Panacibacter ginsenosidivorans: one gene and its partner. The protein of the gene in region 1 interacts with the protein of each later gene in a pairwise test. Links are inferred from orthologs where the notes say so. Each region holds a gene or a part of one and is shown on either strand. Other genes may lie near its edges. The genes, in order: mrdA and FRZ67_RS06385.

What was found.
Region 2: the proteins of mrdA (region 1) and FRZ67_RS06385 interact in binary tests that used the Escherichia coli proteins (3 or more experiments, as listed by UniProt). The link is inferred for Panacibacter ginsenosidivorans from one-to-one orthologs.

Annotation. Positions count from the first base shown.
Region 1 is NZ_CP042435.1:3,646,786-3,658,215, reverse strand. The notes cover bases 5,276-8,187. They hold mrdA (penicillin-binding protein 2), read left to right. Parts: upstream 5,276-5,643; coding sequence 5,644-7,731; downstream 7,732-8,187. Other genes in these bases: rodA (rod shape-determining protein RodA), read left to right, coding at 7,724-8,187; FRZ67_RS15325 (NAD kinase), read left to right, coding at 5,276-5,356. Also shown: FRZ67_RS15345 (murein L,D-transpeptidase catalytic domain family protein), read right to left, coding at 1-763; FRZ67_RS15340 (alpha/beta fold hydrolase), read left to right, coding at 1,252-2,031; FRZ67_RS15335 (CBS domain-containing protein), read left to right, coding at 2,065-2,727; FRZ67_RS15330 (POTRA domain-containing protein), read left to right, coding at 2,900-4,309; more of FRZ67_RS15325, read left to right, coding at 4,484-5,275; more of rodA, read left to right, coding at 8,188-9,064; FRZ67_RS15310 (T9SS type A sorting domain-containing protein), read left to right, coding at 9,335-11,176; FRZ67_RS15305 (MBL fold metallo-hydrolase), read right to left, coding at 11,336-11,430. UniProt on the Escherichia coli protein: Catalyzes cross-linking of the peptidoglycan cell wall. Responsible for the determination of the rod shape of the cell. Is probably required for lateral peptidoglycan synthesis and maintenance of the correct diameter during lateral and centripetal growth.
Region 2 is NZ_CP042435.1:1,541,024-1,552,548, forward strand. The notes cover bases 2,695-5,701. They hold FRZ67_RS06385 (penicillin-binding protein 1A), read right to left. Parts: upstream 5,378-5,701; coding sequence 3,011-5,377; downstream 2,695-3,010. Other genes in these bases: dprA (DNA-processing protein DprA), read left to right, coding at 2,695-2,868; FRZ67_RS06390 (hypothetical protein), read left to right, coding at 5,538-5,701. In the rest of the region: FRZ67_RS06370 (DUF5686 family protein), read right to left, coding at 1-321; sucD (succinate--CoA ligase subunit alpha), read left to right, coding at 647-1,519; more of dprA, read left to right, coding at 1,771-2,694; more of FRZ67_RS06390, read left to right, coding at 5,702-6,158; FRZ67_RS06395 (hypothetical protein), read left to right, coding at 6,366-6,722; FRZ67_RS06400 (dipeptidase), read left to right, coding at 7,052-8,221; FRZ67_RS06405 (response regulator), read right to left, coding at 8,402-9,040; FRZ67_RS06410 (PAS domain S-box protein), read right to left, coding at 9,054-11,237. UniProt on the Escherichia coli protein: Cell wall formation. Synthesis of cross-linked peptidoglycan from the lipid intermediates.

The DNA of each region.
Region 1 (11,430 bases):
TCTGTGGTGAATTTGTAACAGGCCAGTTAAATCTGGCACTTAATATTGCTGAGGTTGACGCATACAATTTGTCGTCAGCATATGCAAAAAAGCAACTACCGCCTTTTATAGCATCAATTATTTTTCTATGCTCATTATATGGTACCGCAGGGCAGCCATAACTCCTGCCCATAGCACTTCCTTCATCAGCCCTCTCTTCATTTACATAATCGCTGCCATGCATTACAATTGACCTTGCTTTTACATTATTGTTGATGCCTTTTTCAATGCCGTCAAAACACATACTATAACCAGCTCTGCCTATGTAGGTATTACCAGTTATCATAAAACCAAGCGAGCTTTTATGAGAATCTGCCTTATTGGAAAAACTTGTTGCAAATTCATTACCTGAATTTTTGCCATGCGATACATAGGTGTTGTAAAGCACTTCTCTTTTTTCCATATCAATTACATAAAGCCTTTTATGAGTGCTGCTTTGCGTGTAATCACATATTGTAAGCAGAGAAGTCTTCTGTAGTTTTTGTTGACTTAAAAGGTATTCGTAACCTTTACAGGCGTAGAAAAAAACATTCTTCTGGAGGCCTAATGAGTCTAATTGAAGGGAGTTGTAAACAAAATCTATCCATTGAGAAACGGCCGCACCTTCATCAGATAAAGACGGTAAAAGTGATGCAAATTTTTTATCTCCGGAATTTATATCCGCTGGCGCCATAGAACTGAACCCACATAAACAAACCGCACAAATAATAACCAGTTTCTTCATTTTCATAGTTTTTCAATGATTAAGAATTTTGGATTGAAACAAAAGAACGCCTGTCAATCTCTTTTTATTGCAGGCAGGCAAAGATAACACAGAGTATTAAGATACTTTATTGTTATATAGTAGTTGCTTTCAAATTTTCACATACTAGTTTAAAAATTATATTTAAACTCCTTATTTACAGGTTTTTATTCTCTGATACTTGAATTAAATTTTACATTTTTTCATTAAAAAAATCTTACCATTGCCAAAATCAGGTACAAGGCCAACATTAAATTGATAAAAAAAAAGGTTGATCGTTAAAATATGTAAGCGAATATTCGAATACCTCTTCTCATGTGCTTATGATTTAATAATAAGCACATATTCAGTTAAAAAAAGTATTTTAGCATGTATTTAAAACCAATAATAAAATAGCTATAATCAGGTTTTTTCAATTCATTTCTTTTTATTTGTAGTGATCATAAAAATTTTGCAGGAAAAAACAGCCGATGAATTACGAGGTAAAACAAATTGATAAGTTCAGGTTCATTGAAGAGGGTGAAGGAGAACCACTGGTATTGCTGCATGGATTGTTTGGTGCGTTAAGCAATTTCATGGATCTGATAGAGCACTTCAAAAAATCATATACAGTAGTAGTGCCTATATTGCCTTTATTTGATTTAGATCTATTTCATACATCTGTAGGTGGTTTGCAAAAACACGTTCATAAATTCATTGAGCTACGTGGTTATAATAATATTCACCTGTTAGGCAATTCTTTAGGAGGGCACGTAGCCCTCGTGCACGTTCTAAAACACCCGGAAAGAATTAAGTCTCTTACGCTTACCGGCAGTTCAGGTCTTTTTGAAAACGGAATGGGAGACAGTTATCCAAAGCGCGGGGACTACGAATATATAAAACGCAAAACTGAACTTACATTTTACGATCCCGCAACAGCCACACGGCAACTGGTTGACGAAGTATACGAGATTTGCAATAACAGACTTAAAGTTATAAAGATTATTGCGCTGGCTAAAAGTGCCATTCGTAATAATCTTGGCGAAGAATTAAATCAGATTAACCAGCCAACATTACTTATATGGGGAAATAACGATACAATAACTCCACCATTTGTTGCTAAAGAGTTTAATAATCTTATTCCAAACAGTGAACTTTTTTTTATTGATAAATGTGGCCACGCCCCTATGATGGAAGTACCAGGAGAGTTCAATAAAATACTTGAACAGTTTCTTACTAAACTCAAACACCCTGCTGCAACAATTGCGTGAGTTTTTTTGTCATATAGCTGCAACATTTAATACATGCTGGTATCACAAATTATAGAATCGGGATTTCCTTTACTTACGTTAACAGATAAAGTTGTCTTTGCCTTACAGTTAATGGATGACTATGACATTCTTCATCTTCCCGTAATATCTGCCGAAGAAAAATTTGTCGGCATCGTAAGTAAAGATGACCTGCTTGATGCAAACGAAGCCGACACACTAAGCAGTATACAAACCCATTTTATTGTAGCATCTGTGTTCCCTGAAGAGCACTTTCTCGCAGCACTGAAAATTGCGGGCCGATTTGATGTTTCCATCATACCTGTAATCAGTCGTAGTGGTGAAATTACGGGATGCATCAGAAGAAAGACACTTATACAGGTATTAGCGTCCTTTTTAAACGTTGAAGAACCTGGAGCAATGGTGGTGCTGGAAATGGATAAGCGCAATTTTTCCTTTGGAGAGATTTCAAGACTTATAGAAACAAATAATGCTTTTATTACACAATTAAATACCTACACAGAAAATACAACCGGTTTCTTTATCGTTACTATCAAGATCAACAGGATTGAAATATCCGATATCATTGCCACTCTGCAACGCTACGATTATGTTGTACGGTATTATTTTGGAGAAGAAGAATATGAAAATGAATTAAAGGAAAATTACGATCTGCTTATGACCTATCTTAAAATATAACTGCTGTATCATTAATTTTTTAGTCAAAGCCTGTGCTGTTTGTTAAAAAGTTAACATTCATTCGTCAAAACAATACAATACTCTATTTTTACCGCTCACCAACAACCGGGAACTATTATTGATGAATTTCTGCAAACGTATAATACTGGTTTGGATATGTAGCTGCCTGTATATGTTTGCATCTGCGCAGGCTTACCAACCGGTTCAACAGGATACCACCGGAATCAGCGCGTTATTAAACAGCATTACAAAAAGTGAAAATGATACTTCGCTTGTACTTATTGCTGATGTATCTGTACATGGCAACAAGAAAACTAAACCTTACATAGTTGATAGGGAAATACCTTTTAAACAAGGACAATACATAAGATATAACGAGCTGAAACAACTCCTTACTCTTGCACAGCAACAGGTTACTAATACCGCTCTTTTTACAACAGTTGCGGCATACATATACAAGAGGCAAAACGATCTGGTTTTTATAAACATTGATGTTAAGGAACGCTGGTACCTCTTTCCTCTACCCTATTTTAAACTAGTCGACCGCAATTTTAACCAATGGTGGGTAGAGCAGAAGGCCAGTCTCAATCGAACCAACTATGGCATAAAGTTTATGCAGAATAATGTTAGTGGCCGTAATGATAAACTAGCCATTAATCTTATTTCAGGATACAGCAATCAGGTGCAGGCCAAATATGAGCAACCTTTTGCCGATAATTCGCTAAAAAGAGGCTTTAGTGTTGCTTTCAATTTTTCGCGTCAGCGCGAACTTAATTTTCGCACTGACCAAAGCAAACAGGCCTTTTATAAGCAGGATAAATTTGTAATGCAGGGCATCCGGGCAGAAGTTGCCTATCTCTACAGACCTGCCATAAAAACAAGGCATTCACTTAAACTCGCTTATGTAAATAATCGGATAAACGATACAATAATCCAATTAAATCCCAATTATTATCCGGGTAGCAAAAGTTTAATTTCTTATCCTGAGCTTTCTTACACGGTGCAATATTTTAATGCAGATTATAATGCTTACCCTACAAAAGGTTTTATTGCAGATGCGTCTATCATAAGGAAGGGCTTTTTTAATTCAGCTATGAATCTGACACAGTTACAGTATCACACTAATTACACCGTACCTGTCACAAAAAAAATGCAGTTATACCTGCAAAGCTCCGGCATCATAAAATTCCCATTTGACCAGCCTTTCGTTAACCAGCAACTATTTGGATATGGAGATGCTTACCTTCGCGGTCTTGAATATTATGTAACAGATGGCGTGGCTGGCATTATGAGCAGGGTTACTTTTCGCAGAGAAATATTTTCAACAACACTTAGAACTCCTCCCGAGACAAAAAAAACCATTTCAATACCCTTACGATTTTTTATAAAAGCAGGAGAAGATCTGGGGTATACCTACAGTAAAACACCGGGCAACAGCCTGCTCAGCAATAAGTTTTTATATACAGAATGCTTTGGTGTCGATGTGGTGATCCCGTCTTATGATATTGTACTAAAATTCGAATACAGCTTTAACCAGTTAGGTGGTAATGGTCTTTTTTTCCATGTGCGCACAGATTTCTAAAAAATTATGTACCCGGCTTTTTATTACTATTTTGCTTTTCTTGCGTCGCACACTTTTACGCCTTATTCTTTCATTTGGCAAGATCAGTATCACGGTAATTTATTCAGTACTTTTTTACAAAGGGTGAAAATAATTTTACTACCAGTTATTAAAGGCGCATCTTAAATTTACAAAATGAAAGTAGCTATTTACAGCCGTGGTTTAGACCATGACCTCAAAGCACAATTGATCATACTGTTAAACGCATTACAAAAACACGATATCAATATTTTATTGTTAGATTCACTTGCAGCCTATAATCTTGAGGTAGATGCCAAGGGCATTACGCTTTTTTCTCACTCAAATGAATTAGACAAAACCGTTGATTGTCTCATAAGCCTCGGTGGTGATGGAACCATATTAGATGCGGTAACATTAGTACGAGATAAAAACATTCCCATACTGGGCGTTAATTTTGGAAGACTTGGTTTTCTTGCAGGCATTGGTAAAGAAGAACTGGTAGTAGCTGTAGAAGCGCTTATAGCCGGTACTTATGTAATTGATAAACGTACACTCATACATTTAGATGCAAGCATTCCTTTGTTTGGTGAAACCCCTTTTGCATTAAATGAATTCGCCATTCATAAAAGAGATACTTCTCCTATGATAAAAGTACATACTTATCTCAATGGAGAATTTCTTAATACTTATTGGAGCGACGGTGTAATTGTAGCTACACCAACTGGTTCTACGGGCTATAATATGAGTTGCAACGGACCAATTGTCTTCCCCGAATCTTCAAGTTTTGTAATAACTCCGGTGGCGCCACACAACTTAAACGTAAGACCAATTGTTGTGCCCGATAGCAATGTTATTTCTTTTGAAATAGAAGGCAGGGCAGAACAAATAATATGTGCTATGGACGCAAGACGTGAGATTGTAGATAAAGAAATTCAGCTGGCAGTAAAAAAAGAAAAATTTTCTATAAGCCTTTTACGGCTCAATGAAAATAATTTCCTTTCTACACTTCGCAGTAAACTTACATGGGGACTTGATAAAAGAAATTAAGAAAAGCAATACAGTACTTAGAAATATAATAAAAAATTATTTAGTCTATTCTTTCTTTTCACTTGCTGAGCTTAGTACAAAACGTACAAGAGTGCGACGCAACGAAAGCTTCATATCAGTTATAGAGCAGGGTTCAAAAAAATATTTATATATAATGTTAACTATTCTTATAAAATTGAATGTTACTTCATACGTTGTTAATAAAATTTTTTGTTGAATTTTATGCTGATGTCTGTAAACAATCAGCAATTTTGCACAGGTAATCATATCTTTCATCTCATACATATATGCCGGTATATAATCAGTCGAGGAGCAGGGTAATTCAATTAATTTTCATTGCTATTTTTCTTGTAATTATAGGTCAGTTGCTACACCTGCAACTATTTTCTACTGACCTGAAAATACAGGCGGAAAATAATGCTATTTTCAGGAAAGTGGTTTATCCTGACAGGGGTATAATTTACGATCGTAAAAAACGTGCGGTACTCGAGAACACCATCATGTATGATCTTGTTGTTACGCCTAACCAAATAAAAGGTACCGATACTGCTGCATTGTGTAAAATTCTTTCAATTGATACTGCGGAGTTTAGAAAAAGAATGCTTACTGCCATTCTGAAAAATACGTCTTATAAACCCAGTGCTTTTGCAGCTTTGGTGAGCCCTGATACTTATGCAAGGTTGAATGAGAACATGTATAAATTTCCGGGTTTTGTTTTACAGGAAAGGCCTGTGCGATCTTACCCATACAGTGCAGCAGGTAATGTACTTGGATATATTGGTGAAGTTGATACCAGTTATTTGCGCAGGCATAAAGAAGAAGGTTATGAAATGGGTGATTATGCTGGTTTAACAGGTCTTGAAAGCAAATATGAACCCGTACTTATGGGTGAACGTGGCGTAAAGCGTTATATACGCGACAATAAAAACCGGATACAGGGCTCTTATGAAAACGGCATGTACGATACTGCTGCTGTAGCGGGGAGAAATCTTTATACCAGCATGGATGTAGAACTGCAACAGCTTGCAGAAAAATTATTGGGCAACAAAATAGGCAGTGCTGTTGCTATTGATCCTAAAACAGGAGGAATATTAGCAATGGCAACAAGCCCAAGTTATAATCCTAATCTGCTTACAGGTTCAGAACGAAGAAAAAATTTCAGCCAATTATTTTTAGATACATCAAGGCCATTATTGAACCGTGCTATAAAAGGGCAGTATCCTCCAGGCTCTACTTTTAAACCAATGGGTGCATTGGTTGCATTGGATGAAGGATTGATAACACCTTCTTATGGCTATGGTTGCGGTGGCGCCTATTATGCATGTGGCCGCCCTGTAAAATGCGAGCATCATGATGCAGGCCATGCTGCTTCTTTAAGACTAGCATTGGCACACTCCTGTAACTCGTATTTCTCCCAGGTATTTAGAATGGCTATTGATAATCCTGCATATAAAAGTCCGCAGGAAGGTTATTTAAAATGGAAAGAATATATGAATGCTTTTGGAATGGGTGTAAGGCTGGATGTCGATCTGCCGAGTGAAGACAAAGGAAATATTCCCGATACATCAAGATACAATAAAGATTTTGGTGGAACACGCTGGAACAGTTGCAATATATTAACGCTGGGCATAGGCCAGGACAGAATGCTGGCAACACCTTTACAACTTGCAAACGTCATGTGTTTTATCGCTAATAAAGGATATTATTACACACCACATTTTGTTGACAGTATAGAAAATGAAACAGTTGCAGATTCTGTATTTGTAGGTAAATACAGGCGCAAACACCAGGTAACACATATATCAGATGAAGACTTCGAAGCTGTTCAGCTTGCTATGCTTGATGTAACAGTATCAGGTACTGCCATGATAGCCCGAATTGATGGTATAGATATTTGCGCAAAAACCGGTACCGCACAAAATCCTCATGGAAAGAACCACTCACTTTTTGTGGCTTTCGCACCAAAAGAAAATCCAAGAATTGCTATTGCAATAGTTGTTGAAAATGCCGGCTTCGGTGCTACATGGGCAGCACCTATCGGGTCTCTCATGATGGAAAAATATCTAAACGATACTATTTCTGCAAAACGGTTACCGGAAGTAGAACGCATTTCAAAAGCAGATCTTATACCTGTTGCGATTAAACAGTGGTACGCAAAACAGGATTCTATAAAACTTGCCAAACTGGCTAAACAGATTGACGCAGATAAAGCTCCTGTTTTTGAAAATACCAACGACAACCGTAAGCACACATTCGATCCGGAAGCAGATCCAAATGGCAAGGATTCTGACACTACAGATACGATCAAAAAAACAGGCCCTGCTGTTAAACCTGAAGAAAAACAATTAAAGAAACCAATAAAAGGTAATGGCTAATATATCTCCTATTTCGAAAGGTGTTGACTGGCTGGTGGTATGGCTTTACGCTATATTAGTTGCTATTGGTATACTTTGCATTTTTATGGTAGAATATAACCCTGATACTTTTACCTTTTCTTCTTTTATTTCTTTTAACACTAATTATAGTAAGCAGTTATTGTTTGCAGGTATTTGTGCTATTGTTGCTATTTTCATTTTACTCAGCGATAGTAAATTGTATACCGCGTTTGCCAACTTGTTTTATGTATTTGGCATTGGGTTGATGTTCTTAACTTTTGTAATAGGCAAAGACATTAATGGCTCTAAAAGCTGGATACCATTAGGCGGTGGCTTTAACCTGCAACCGGCAGAGCTTTGTAAAATCTTTACTTCACTTGCATTGGCAAAATATTTATCACAGCTTGATCTTGATTTTACAAAGACAAAATCTCAGGTTATTGCTGCTGCTATTGCTTTGTCGCCGGCCATGCTTTCTATTATGCAAAATGAAACAGGTCTTGCATTAGCCTATTCCAGTTTTTTTATTGTTATGTATAGGGAAGGTTTGCCTGGCATTATCCTTATCATTGGTTTTTCTGTAGGTGCACTGGTTGTAGCAACACTTGTAATGGAGCCAAATACACTGGCTATTATTTTAACGGTTATCGCTGCGGGCTTTATTTATTTCCTGCGTTGGCAAATAAAAAGAAACCGCGGCATGCTTATATTAATCATTGCAGTGTGGGGTTTATCTGTAGGCATACAGCGCTTTGCGGTGCCTTATGTTTTCAATAATGTTTTTCAGTGTTACCAGGCGCAACGTATCTATAGCATGGTGGGTAAAGATTATGATTGCAGCCAGAACCGCAGTGCAAAGATCAGCGAGGCGAATGACAAAAAAGTAACCAAGCCCGATGATTATAATGTGCGTCAAAGCAAGATTGCCATTGGCTCAGGTGGGATCATTGGAAAAGGATTTTTAAAAGGCACGCAAACACGCGGCAAGTATGTTCCGGAACAGCATACAGATTTTATTTTTACTTCCTTGGGCGAAGCATTTGGTTTTACAGGTTGTTTAATATTTCTTGGATTATATTTTCTATTGCTATTCAGAATAATATTTATTGCAGAGCGGCAACGCAGTACATTCAGCCGTGTATATGCTTACTCAATAGCGAGCATTATCTTTTTTCATATCGCTGTTAATGTATGTATGACCATTGGTCTTTTCCCAATTATTGGTATACCGCTGCCATTGATAAGTTACGGCGGTTCTTCATTACTAACTTTTACTGTATTAATTTTTATTCTTGTAAGATTGGATGCAGACAGGCAAATGGTATTAAGGTAATTTTTTGAAGCAAGCTGTAGTGCTGCTAATAAACTCCTGTTGTGTCACTCACTTGTACTACACATCTTTATTTAGCATTAAATTAATATTCCAAAGAATTATAAGGCATTTTGAAAATTGTTTTGGTAGATAAATTCCCAAAGAAACTTCAAAAGGCTATTTAAACATTTATAGAAGTGTTTTTTTGGCGTTATTTATTGCTTTTAAATACGCTACTTTAAAGTTGTATATTTGAAATAACTCAATCTAACAACTTAAAAACTAAATTACATGTACCCAAGCCTTCTGAAAACCATCTTCAAAAAGTTAACCTTTATTTTTTTATCAACCCTGTTTTTAGTTTTAGTAGAAAAAAGTTATAGCCAAATTGCCTTTGATAAAACCTTTGGTAACAATGGTTTTGTTATGTCTGACTTTGGGGAAGATGATGTGTGTTATTCCATTAAATTATTAGACAATAACAACATACTTGCTGTTGGTTCAATAACTATATTCGATGGCTTTAATCACAGAGATTTTGCCTTAGCAAGATACTTACCTAACGGTAATCTCGATCTTTCTTTTGGAGTTAATGGTTTAATACATACTGATATAGGCTCAAGATCAGACGATGTTGCTAAATGCGTTGAAATACTACCAAACAAAAAAATATTGGTAGCAGGTTCGACCAAAACCGATGCTGACTTTGCCGTACTACGTTATAGCGAATCAGGTATAATTGATTCAACGTTTGGCGAAAATGGTAAATCATTAATAGATTTTGGAGGTTGGGATTACTGTACTTCAATAGCAATTCAAAAAGACGAAAAGATATTACTTTCCGGGTATAGATTTCTGAATGAAACTGAACCAGCTATAGTTACAGTAAGAGTAACTTCGGAGGGGCACATAGACTCAAGCTTTGGGCATGAAGGTAAAGTAATAACTACTTTTAGAAATCTGACTTACGGAGTTTCGCTTCTTATCCAAGATGACTCAAAAATTATTGTATCGGGCTTTGAACCCTATTACGATGATTCACTCCCACAACCTGTTGTTATTCGTTATAATATGTACGGTGCTATTGATTCCTCCTTTGCAACAAATGGAGTATTTAAAAAAAGCTTTCCCAACATAATATCCGAAGTATCATCTTCCGTGCTTACTACAGATAAAAAAATTCTTTTAGGCTGTTCTGGTGTAAGTTTTGGTCATTGGAATGCCAGTTTTTTGCAGCTAAATAACAATGGCACAATAGATTCTTCTTTTGGAGAAAATGGGTTATCAATTTCTTCATTTTCAGGGCTTAATGTGTATTCTCAAAAAATTATTCTGCAAAACGATGGTAAGTTTATTGCAGGAGGGACAGCCGAAACGGAATCGTCTAACAAAGACTTTATTTTAGCAAGGTATTCAAGCAAGGGAATATTAGATTCTTCTTTTGGCGTTTTTGGTAAAGTAGTTGCAACGATCCCTGAAAGAAATGAATACTTAAATTCACTTGCGATTCAACCCGATAAAAAAATTGTCATTGGAGGTTCATCACAAAATTTGCATCACTACAATGGCAAATTTGCATTAGCTCGTTATAGTAACGAAATTGTTCTTGCCACTTCATTACAAAACTTTACAGTGTCAAAAATCGACCATAAAGCTTTACTTACCTGGCAAACAAAATCTGAACAAAACAACAATTACTTTTCCGTTCAACGAAGTATTGATGGCAATACCTTTTTTGAGATCAGCCAAATCAAATCCAAGGGTAACAGTAATACTTTACAGTATTATAGTTTTACGGATATCAAACCGAAAGCAGGTACTAACTATTATCGTTTAAAACAGGTAGATGCAGACAATCATTTTATTTATTCTTCGATTATTAAAGTTGATTTCAATGAGACAACTGCAATAAAAATTACTCCTAATCTCGTACAGCGTTTACTTGTGGTGAAAGGTTTGGGGTCAGCAAAAAGTCTTGTGATAGCAGATATAACAGGAAACATTAAAGGTAAAGCCAATTCAGTTAATGATGTATATAATTGGGATGTTCAACAATTGACTGCAGGTACCTATTATTTGATTGTTGAAGATAAAGGAAAACAAATCGTTTCACTAAAATTTATAAAACAATAGAAATAAAAACTGCGCTTATAATCAGCGCAGTTTTAAAAAAAAAGATTGATCATTCAAGATTCTTCAGTAAAAGAGTGCGACGCAACAGAAGTTCAATATTTATTTCAAAGTTTGGCTCATAAAATCATTCACACATTTACAAATCTGCACATCCCCGTATTAATTCAATACACTCTTTTCCTTTTCTGTTTTTATTTTTTTCTCTTCTTTTATTGCAGCCCATCCGCCGGTGATGTTGCGGATATTATGAATGC
Region 2 (11,525 bases), 2.1 Mb from region 1 along the record:
AGGCAATACTTCTATATAAACAGTAATGGAAGAGGAGTCTTTGATGTTGGCAAAAGGTATCTCGGTTATTTTATATCCCACGTTAAGTACCTGAAGTGTATCGCCAACAGGCCATGTGTTTAGTTGAAAATCGAAACGCCCAAGAGAGTCGGTAAGTACACCTCTGCCATTTACCTTAAAAACAACAGAAGCAAACGGAATGGGCTCATCACTCTGCTTATCCAGCACTACGCCTCTTAATATTCTTGCCTGGGCATAAGAACTATTCATGCCGACAACAAACAGTAACAATATAATTCCTAACGTTTTCTTCAATGCCATACAATTTCAAAATTACTTGTATTCAAAAACATGAATATCAGCTTCTTTACATACGGCAAACAATTACAAGCGGTTTAACAAGGCAGCTGGTGTTTAGAGCAGTAAGATAAGACGCATTGCGTATCACAACAATATTGAATTTATAAATGGCCGTAAAATTAACACAGTTTGCTTATATATGCTGATAAACGAACAGAACGATGAAGTGTGCGACGCAACAAAAGCCAAATCCTTACTCAAATGCCGGGAACAAAAAAACTACAAACCATAAAAGGTAAACTCTAATCTCTTTCACCTATTTTTGCGCAACCGAAAAAAATGCATCATGTCAGTATTAGTTAATAAGAATTCCAGGATAATTGTTCAGGGCTTTACTGGTACGGAAGGTACTTTTCATGCCGGCCAGATGATCGAATACGGAACCAATGTGGTAGGTGGTGTTACGCCCGGTAAAGGTGGCGGCACGCATCTTGACAGGCCGATATTTAATACGGTGGCTGATGCAGTTAAAGCAACAGGCGCTGATGTAAGCATCATATTTGTGCCACCTGCTTTTGCTGCTGATGCTATTATGGAATCTGCTGATGCAGGTATTGCGCTTGTAGTTTGTATTACAGAAGGCATTCCTGTACAGGATATGGTGAAAGTGAAAAATTATCTGCAGGGAAAAAATACACGACTCATAGGACCTAACTGCCCCGGCGTTATTACTGCAGGTGAAGCAAAGGTTGGCATTATGCCTGGCTTTATTTTCAAACCCGGTAAGATAGGTGTGGTTTCAAAATCAGGTACGCTTACTTACGAAGCTGCTGACCAGGTAGTAAAAGCAGGTCTTGGAATAACCACTGCCATTGGCATTGGGGGCGATCCTATCATTGGTACTACTACTAAAGAAGCCGTTGAATTATTGATGAATGATCCTGATACAGATGGTATCATCATGATAGGTGAAATTGGTGGTGGCATGGAAGCCGAAGCTGCACGCTGGATAAAAGAAAATGGTACCAAACCGGTTGTTGGTTTTATAGCCGGGCAAACTGCGCCTCCGGGCCGCAGGATGGGCCATGCAGGCGCTATTATTGGTGGTGCTGACGATACTGCCGAAGCAAAGATGAAGATCATGAGAGATTGCGGACTGTATGTTGTTGACAGCCCCGCAGATATTGGTAAAACAATGGCTGCTGCGTTAAAGAAATAAATTATAAACTAATATATTGAATGGCTGTCTGTAAAGACGGCCATTTTTATTTTGAGCCCGTCACTATAACTTTTCTCAACAACTGTTGCGTCGCACTCTTGTGCAGCAACAATTCAATTGGACATTGAAACCTCAAAGACAGAGAAGCGCAAAGAAAATATTAAACATCACTTCGTCTCAGCGTCGTTGCGGTTTGTATTTTTCTTTTACAGTAGTATCTTCAATCAAATAAAGAATTTCAAACCGGAAACATGCCCAACGATCTCTTATATCAAATAGCCTTAACGTTGGTGCCGAATATTGGCGCCGTGCAAGCCAAAATACTGGTTGATCATTTTGGAGATGCGGAAAGTATTTTTAAAGCGAGCCTCAAAAAATTAAATGCCGTAGAAAATATTGGTGAAGTAAGATCAGAATCTATTAAAGCATTTGACAATTTCGAAAAGGCACAGGAGGAAATAGATTTTATTGAGAAGTATAAGATACAACCCATCTTTATTACTGATACAAATTATCCTCAGCGTTTATTAAAATGTTATGACGCTCCTGCCCTGCTGTATTACCGCGGCAATGCAGATCTTAATCATACAAAGATCATCAGCATTATCGGCACAAGGAATAACACAGATTATGGCAAACAGGTAACAGAAAAATTAGTAGCCGATCTTGCAGATGAAAATGTATTGGTGCTAAGTGGTCTTGCATTTGGCATTGATGCCATTGCACATAAAGCTGCATTGCAAAATAATTTACCTACTGTTGGCGTACTGGCACATGGGCTTGATACGATCTATCCATCGCATCATAAAGGACTGGCAAAAGAAATGCTGCAGCAGGGTGGGTTGCTTACAGAATTCATCAAACAAACAAAACCTGATAAACATAATTTTCCAAAACGTAACAGGATCGTTGCGGGTATGGCTGATGCAACGATTGTTGTGGAAACAGCTATAAAAGGTGGCAGTATGATCACTGCAGAACTGGCACACAATTATAACCGTGATGTATTTGCATTGCCCGGCAAAACAACAGACAGCAAGAGTGCAGGCTGCAATTATCTTATTAAACAAAAACATGCAACATTATTGACCGATGCACAGCAACTGATAGAAATGTTGGGCTGGCAAAAAAAGAAAGCAAAGGCAAAAGCGCAGAAAGAATTGTTTATTGATCTTTCTGCAGATGAGAGAGTAATTGTTGACCTTCTGAAAGAAAGAGACAGTGTTCATATTGATGAACTGTTTATAAAAAGTGGCTTAAGCAGCAGCGCCATCGCTGCATCAATGCTTAGTCTTGAACTGCAAAATGTACTGATAAGTTTGCCCGGAAAAATGTACAGACTGGCATAAAGCCAATGTGCAGATATGTAAATGGGCAGATGTGCGAATTAATAAAAAACAGCATCTTTTATTGCTCAACAAAAAGCCAACCGTACAAGTGAGTGACACAACGAAGATGCCATGCAATACAAGAGCCTGTCACAAAAAAATTCTACTTAATACCCGGCTTCTTTGGCATTATTGCTTTTGGCTTATCATTCCCATCCGGTAATTTTTCTTTTTTTGTTGTATCGGGCAGTTCGCTTTCGGGTTTTATATCTTCCTGCTTTATTGGGGGTAATACTTCATCTCCATAATCCTTTGCATTGCCATTACCAATATCATCACCCTCTGCACCAAGATCTGTTGGTACATCATTGATCCAATCGTAACTGATATCATTCTCCATAACATCGGGCTTTGCAAATACAGATGATTTATCGATCGCTACATTTTTATCATTTGATGCTTTTGCATAAAAATAGGCCCAGATAGGCAGGGCAACAGAAGAACCCTGACCCAACGCTGTACTGTTGAAACGAATAAAACGATCATCGCAACCCGTCCATGCACCGCAAAGTAACTGTGGCGTATACCCCATGAACCATGCATCGCTGTTATCATTGGTGGTACCTGTTTTACCGGCTATCTCACCGGTAACACCATAACTCCATATTCGGCGACCCGTACCAAACTGCATTACACCCTGCATCATACTGATAACAGAATATGCGGTAACATCACTGATCACTTCTTTACGCAGCGGTGTAAAAGTCTGCAACACATTTCCGTTCTTATCTTCAATGCGTGTTATATACATGGGCTTAACATTAAACCCACGACCGGGGAACATGCTGTAAGCCTGCATCATTTCCATCAAAGAAATTTCACCGGCTCCAAGTGCAATAGAAGGATAAGGTTCAAGCTTTGAAGAAACATCGCAGTTGCGTAGAAAATCTATAAATCTTTTTGCACCTTCATTGCCTCCACCCAACTGCTGCATGATATAAGCAGTGGCGCAGTTCCTTGATGTGGCAAGCGCTTCAGCCATCGGCATCGTTCGGCCCGTACATGTTTTATCCGTAGCCGGTACCATACCATAACCTTTAAAATTCTGTTGCACATCCTCTACCATTGTGCCTGGTGTAAAACCTGCATCCTCTATGGCAAGGCTGTACAACAAAGGTTTTATAGTAGAGCCAACCTGCCGCTTAGTATTAACGTTTACGTGATCGTATTTAAAGGTCTTGAAATCTATACCACCCACCCATGCTTTTACTTCACCGCTTAAAGGATCCATTGCCATAAAACCTGCCTGCAACATTTGACGGTGATACTTGATTGAATCGTAGGGCGTCATTACCGTATCCTTGTAACGGTTGTTGTTCCATGCAAAAACTTTCATGGGTGTTTTTACATAGAAAGATTTTTTTATATCATCATCTGTTACTCCTGCTTTCTGCATATTCTTCCAGCGGTCTGTTTGTTTCATAGCAGCCTGCAACACATTCTCATGTTCTTTCCAAACGCTGCCGCTTTTTACATCGCTTTGCTGGTTCAAAAGTTTTTGCATATAAGCCATATGTTTGGCAACTGCTTCTTCTGCATACAACTGCATACGCGGATTAATGGTGGTGTATATTTTTAACCCGTCTTTGTAAAGATTATAATTATCACCATTCGATTTTTTATGTTCTTTACACCATCTTTTTAACTCCTCTCCCATTACCATTCTAAAGTAAGGTGCAAGGCCTGCTGTCTCATCCAGCTTTTTATAATTCAACTGAATTTTTTTCCGTTTCAGGTCCGTTGCTTCAGCTTCTGACAGGTAATTATTTCTTACCATTTGTTCAAACACCACATTGCGCCTGTCCAGTGCATTCTTTGGATAAATGCGCGGATTATACGTAGTAGGCGCATTAACCATACCCACCAGCACCGCAGCTTCTTCCACGCTTACACGATCCGGCTCTTTACCAAAAAAAGTTTTTGATGCATTGCGTATTCCAAAAACATTATCACCAAAAGCAACAGTATTCAGGTAGAGTGTAACGATCTCGTCTTTGGTAAAATTCCTTTCCAGCTTAACTGCTATGATACACTCTTTCACTTTTTGTATGATACGCAGGAAAATGTTCCCCGTGTTCCAGTTCTCTGTAAAAAGGTTCTTGGCCGTTTGCATGGTTATGGTACTTGCACCGCCTTTACTGCCCAGGAAAAAAAAGGCCCTTGCCAAAGAACGTGGGTCAATACCGCTGTGATCATAAAAACGCTCATCTTCTGTAGCCACCAATGCCTTTACTATGTAAGGATTAATGTCTTTGTATTCCACATTTACCCTGTCTTCCAGGTAATACTTGCCCATTAGCGTACCATCATCTGCATATAACTGGCTGGATTGTGATGCAGAAGGGTTCTGCAGGTCAGCAATAGAAGGCATGCTGCCAAATATGCCAAAATTGGCCAGCAGTATGATTAATATAAAAAGGCCGAAACCAAAAAGGAATACGCGCCAGAGAATTTTTACAGACTTTTTCATACGAAAATTTAAACAACGCAATTTAGGTGTTTTAATTACTTGCAAATATTATTCCGCGCTGCACTTTAGCATTTTATAATGAAGAAATAGCTTTGATACCCGGCTTTGGAATAAGCATGAAGCTTTGGTTGCGTCGCACTCTTGTACGGTTGGGAATGATATGCAGCAACAAGACAGCTATTTATTTTATTTTGCAGCGAAATGTATCTTCTATAATAAAACAAAAAGCAACTTTGGTATAAACGTGAGGGAATGCGAATATTTTGCCAAAGCAAATACAAACGTTGGCGGTAATTATATGCGACTTGCAAACTTCATAGTATTTTTTTTTGTTGTTTTTAGTTGCGAACAGACGAATACTTTGAGCATTAAAACAAAACAAAAAATCAAACTTACATTCGAGGTGATTCCTGAAGACTACGATAAAAATTTATTTTACGTAGAATGGACAGACACTTTAGGACAAGGCAAAGGATATAGCATAATCAAAAGACCGGAAGAACTACAGTGCATAATTAAAAATAGACAGCAAGACACTTTGGGCTATTACATTGGACTTAGTACTCCTCAAACATTTGCATTTTTCCAAACGACTGACACAATTATTACAATAAATTTTAAAATCGGTATTAATATATTTTCAGAAGTGTTCTATAGCAACGACAACATCAGAAGAGAATATCTGAAAAAAGATAGCGTTCCAAAAGAACTTGAACCAATAACAATTAACATCAAGACCGACCTAAGAAAGAAGATAACTGTAGTGTTGACAGAAAACTGATTACCGCTAAAATGTGCTTCTTTCTCAGCAACGTCTTCATACAGATTTAGTGTATAGGTTATGAGAAGTTGCGTTTCGGTAAACATGATTTTTTATTTTACAAAACTGCACGCAAAACAAAAATGTATCTTCAATAATAAAACAAAAGCAACTTAGACATAAACATGCTGTGAATATTAAATGCCTGTATTACAAATCAATTTTTATATGACAAGAGAAGAATTGTGGAAAGAGAATATTGAGAATTACCTAGAGCTTATAGACAAATATAAATGGGATCAGGAACCCATTATTGAATTAATAAACAAGTTAGAGAATTATGGTCTTTGCAAAACATTTTATCCGAGTAATTCGCATGAATCTTTAGTTCTATCAATGTTCAACAATTATAAAGAGCGGTTTGACAATCCAAGGGTTATAATTACCTATGTATCATTAGCAAAATCTTTTAATATCAAATTTAGAGACGGGCAAAGCACAATTGTTTATGATTACAATTGTGAAAGTCATTTAATAGAAAATGAAATTGATAAAATGAAGAATTGGGTTTCAAATATTGATTAAGCCCAACCACCAATCCAACCCCACAAGTGTGCGACGCAACCAAAGCCCAATAGCAGCACCGGTCCCTGGCTCATAAAAAATTCGGGCAATCCAGTTTTATAGATACATTTAGTAACCGTGAAGTAAAGGAAACGCACACCAATTCTCCTGCTATATTTACTTTCAAATATTTATAAAGTTTATAAAACGAAGTTGTATTAGTTCAACAGCAATACAAGAGCGGGATTAATTTTTAGTAACAGGAAAAATATTACATTGTGTATGATAAAACCGATGCACTTGTCAGCAATCATTCAAGGTCGAACTTACTTAAAAACCAAAACGGCAACATGAGAATAATACTATTCGTACTCACTATGCTTTTAATAGACCATGCATATGCGCAGTCTTACAAAAAAATACATCGCAAAGCTATTGTGGCAGATACACACAACGACATATTGATGAAGGCTGCTGATAAAGGAATTGTATTTGACCAGGATCTTACAGGTAAAACGCATAGCGACCTGGCACGCTGGAAAAAAGGGGGACTCGATGTTCAATTATTTTCTGTTTACTGTGACGGCGATGTGAAAAATCCATTTGCTTTTGCCAACAGGGAAATGGATAGTCTCGATGCTGTAGTGGCAAGAAATCCGGATAAGATTGCAAAAGTCAGCAGCTATGATGAACTTATAAAGACTGTAAAGCAACATAAAATTGCTGCAATGTTTGGTGTGGAAGGCGGCCACATGATAGAAGATGATCTGAATAAATTAGATTCATTATATAAACGAGGCGCAAGATATTTGACCCTGACACATAACATAGCACCTTCCTGGGCAACAAGCGCGGCAGAAGAGACAAGCAACCCAAACCTACAGCACAAAGGGCTTACAGATTTTGGCAGGCAGGTAGTACAACGTATGAACCAGCTTGGGATGATCATAGACGTAAGCCATGCCGGGGATCAAACCTTCTGGGATGTTATTAAGATAAGCACAAAACCTGTTATCGCTTCGCACAGTTCAGTATACAGCCTTGTGCCGCATCCCCGAAATTTAAAAGACGAGCAAATAAAAGCTATTGCTAGAAATGGTGGTGTGATACAGATAAACTTTAACCCGGGGTTTATCGACAGCAGCTTTGGTGCCAAAGAAAAAGCTTTTCTTATAAGACATGCTGCAGAAAATGATTCTCTTATCAAAAGCGGTATGGGTGATTTTTATACGATGGATTACCTGTATAATAAATATGCGGAAGAGGCAAACCAGATACGGCCGCCTTTGTCCCTGGTGATCCGGCATATTGAATACATCATAAAATTGGTGGGAGTTGATTATGTGGGCCTGGGTTCAGACTTTGATGGAATTAATCTTACACCGTTGCAACTGGATGATGTTACAAATTATCCGTTGATCACAAAAGCATTGGTTGAAAAAGGATATAGTAAAACGGATATAACTAAAATTCTCGGCGGTAATTTTCTAAGGGTTTTAAAAGCTAATGAAGTAAAATAATTTGCACAGCAACGATTGTTTCATTATTACTGCACCGAAAGTTTAATAAAGAACAAAGCGTACAAGCGTGCGACGCAACGAAAGCTTAATAGTAGTAGCAGCGTTGGGCTCATAAAAAAATACGCTGATACCTGTTAGCGTTATTTCTTCCTGCAATGGTGTACATATTGCCCATATTTTTTACAGGTTGATATCCGAAATGATATGGTTTGTTATTGCGTAGCGCGTTAGTTCTGAATTGGTAGACAGGTTTAGTTTTTCCATGATCCTTCCCCTGTAGGTGCTGATGGTGGTGAGTGCTAATGAGAGTGAGTCTGCAATCTGCGAGATAGTTTTTCCTAATGCAAGCATTTTAAAAATTTCGAATTCTCTGTTGCTGAGTAATTCATGTGGTTTTTTATCGGCGTCGGGGTTTGACAATAACTTTTCAGCAATCTCTGCTGTAATATATTTTCTTCCCAAGAGTATACGCTGTATGGCTGTAACTAATTCATAGGGAGCTGCGTTCTTGTTCATGTAACCCGATGCGCCTGCTTTTATAACCCTTACTGCATAAAGATCTTCTGTAAAAACGCTTAGGATCAAAACTGGTAATTTAGGTTTTAAAAGTTTAATTTGTTCTAATGCTTCCAGGCCATTTTTGCCAGGCATGTCAAGGTCTGATATTACGAGATCCCAGTCTTGCTGCATTACTTCTTTTACCAATGCATCACCATCGCCTACTTCTTTTATTTCAACAGATGGATATTCATCTTTCAATATCTGGATAAGGCCTAACCGTATAAAGCTATGATCATCGGCTAAAAGTATTCGTTTCATTTTGCATGCAGGTTTAACTGTTATCTGAAGTAATATAAGGCAGGCTGATAATAATCTTTGTTCCTTTACCTGGAGAAGAAATTAACTCAAATGCTCCACCCAGTGAAAGCACTCTTTCTTTCATTCCTAAGATACCAAAAGATTTTTTATTTTTTACAGATGCCATATCGAAACCCTGCCCATCATCTTCAATAGTTACAACAATATTATCACCTGTAATATTTAAAGAGCTGAAAACTTTATGTGCATTTGCATACCTGGTAATATTGGTTAAAGCCTCCTGATACACCCTGAAAATGCAGTTTGCAATTGGCTCGGATGATCTGATCTTTTTTTCAACCGTAGAAAATATAACAGGTATGCCGGTATTGGCAGTAAACTGGCTGTCTAACCATTGCATAGCTTCCAGCAATCCATTTTCGTCTAAAACGCCGGGACGCAGTTCACTCAATATCCTTCTTATTGATTGGTTACTTCCGTCAAGCAAGGTCATAATGTTTTTTAATTTGGCTTTTAGAAGCGTTGTTTCTTCCGGTATTTTTTTATCTATCCATGCAACATCCATTTTTATGGCGGTAAGCTGTTGCCCAAGTTCATCATGTATTTCACGGCCGATTCTTTTACGCTCTTCTTCTCTTATGGTTTGCAGGTGTGTTGTTAACTGCCGTAATTTTTCGTTAGTACTTCTAATATCTTCTTCAGCTTTTTTTTGCTCTGTTATATCTTTATAAAAGACTGTTAACCCATCATCAGAAGGATATACTTTTGCAAAAAACCAGCTATCCATAGGCGCATAATAATCTTCAAACTCAACCACTTTCTTGGCGCGCATCGCATCCTGATAATTCTTTTGGAAATTAGTGCCGATAAGTTCCGGGTGTACTTCCCAAATTGTTTTGCCTATAATTTCTTTTTTGCCTTCCGGGTGTATAACCATTGCAGCATCATTCAAAAAAGTATACCGCCATTCATTATCAAGAGATATTACCCTGTCCTTGATTCGGTTTAATGCTGTTTCTTTTTCTTTGTATATTCTCGCTATTTCTTGTTCTGCTTTTTTATGCTCTGTAATATCAGTGATAGTACCAACATATCCTATTATTTCATGCTCCGCATTTCTTTCAGGAACAGCCTGTCCAATAACCCATGCAATTGTTCCGTCGGGGCGCACAAATCGATACTCTGTAGATGATGTTGTCTGTTTCTTTGTTGCTTCCTGCCAGCCTTTTACCAATGCGGGTTTGTCTTCCGGATGTACCACACTAAACCAGCCATCTCCCAATGCCTCCTGAAAAGGTAAACCAGAAATAAGACTCCACATTGGGTTAACATATGTGGTATAACCGGAAGCATCTGTATGAAATATTCCTACCGGGGATGATTCTGCAAGCGTCTGATACCGCCGCTCTCTTTCCAATATCACTGCTTCTGCTCTTTTACGTAGCATTTCTTTTTCAAAAACATCTAATGCAAAAGAAATATCACGGGCTGTTTCTTCCAGTAATGCAATTTCTTCTGCATCAAAAAAATTTTTTGTATCAGCATATAGTGTAAAGGCTCCTATAAGTTTTCCTGATTTCATAATAGGAAGCGCTATTGAAGAAAGATAGTTACGTTTCAAAGCTTCTGTTCTCCACGGAACCATTCTTGGGTCGGTTTCTATATCATTACAGAATACATATTTTCCTTCCAGCAAAGCAGTACCCGTTGGTCCTCTTCCTTCCGGCACACGATTATCTGCAATAATTTTTATGGCAGATAGATATTCCAAATCCATCCCATCATGCATTACAGGTCTTAGTATCCTGGTGCTTTCATCTATTATGCCTACCCATGCCATTTTAAATTTACCAGTCTCTATTGCAATCCTGCAGGCTTCTTTAAAAAGTGTTGCCTCATCAGTAGTCTTTACAATCATTTGATTGATCTGACTGATAAGAAGATACAACCTGTTTGCTTTAATAATCTTTGCTTCTGATTCGTCTCTCTCTGCAATGTATTTCCTGTTCTCTACAGATAATTGCCGGGCACGCAAAAAAAGTAATAACAATAAAATCAACGCTAAGAAAACAAGAGCAAGTAAAAGATAAAATTGCAGTGGCTCCATGCGCCTGTAATGTGGGGCAGCGATAAGCAGGATGAGAAACACAGTTATTAAAAGCAATGCAATGACTTGTATCAGCACTCTTCGGGACATAAGATGTATTTTCATAAGCAGCCTCCGGTAAAAGAATTATCAATGCCTTACTTTTGTCACCTCTGTGTAATTTATAAAAAAAATAAATAAGTTGGTCTTCCATAATAAAAAAGCAGTTTTGTAAGCTGGCATAAGGGGTGCCATTGAGCTTTGGTTGTGTCACTCACTTGTACGACCGGTAATTCTACTGTACCAAATAAAGCCGATAATATTAATATTAATTGTTTATTATCCTCTTTCTGTCGTTTTCACGATAATGCATGAGACACGTTACCTTCCGTTCTTATT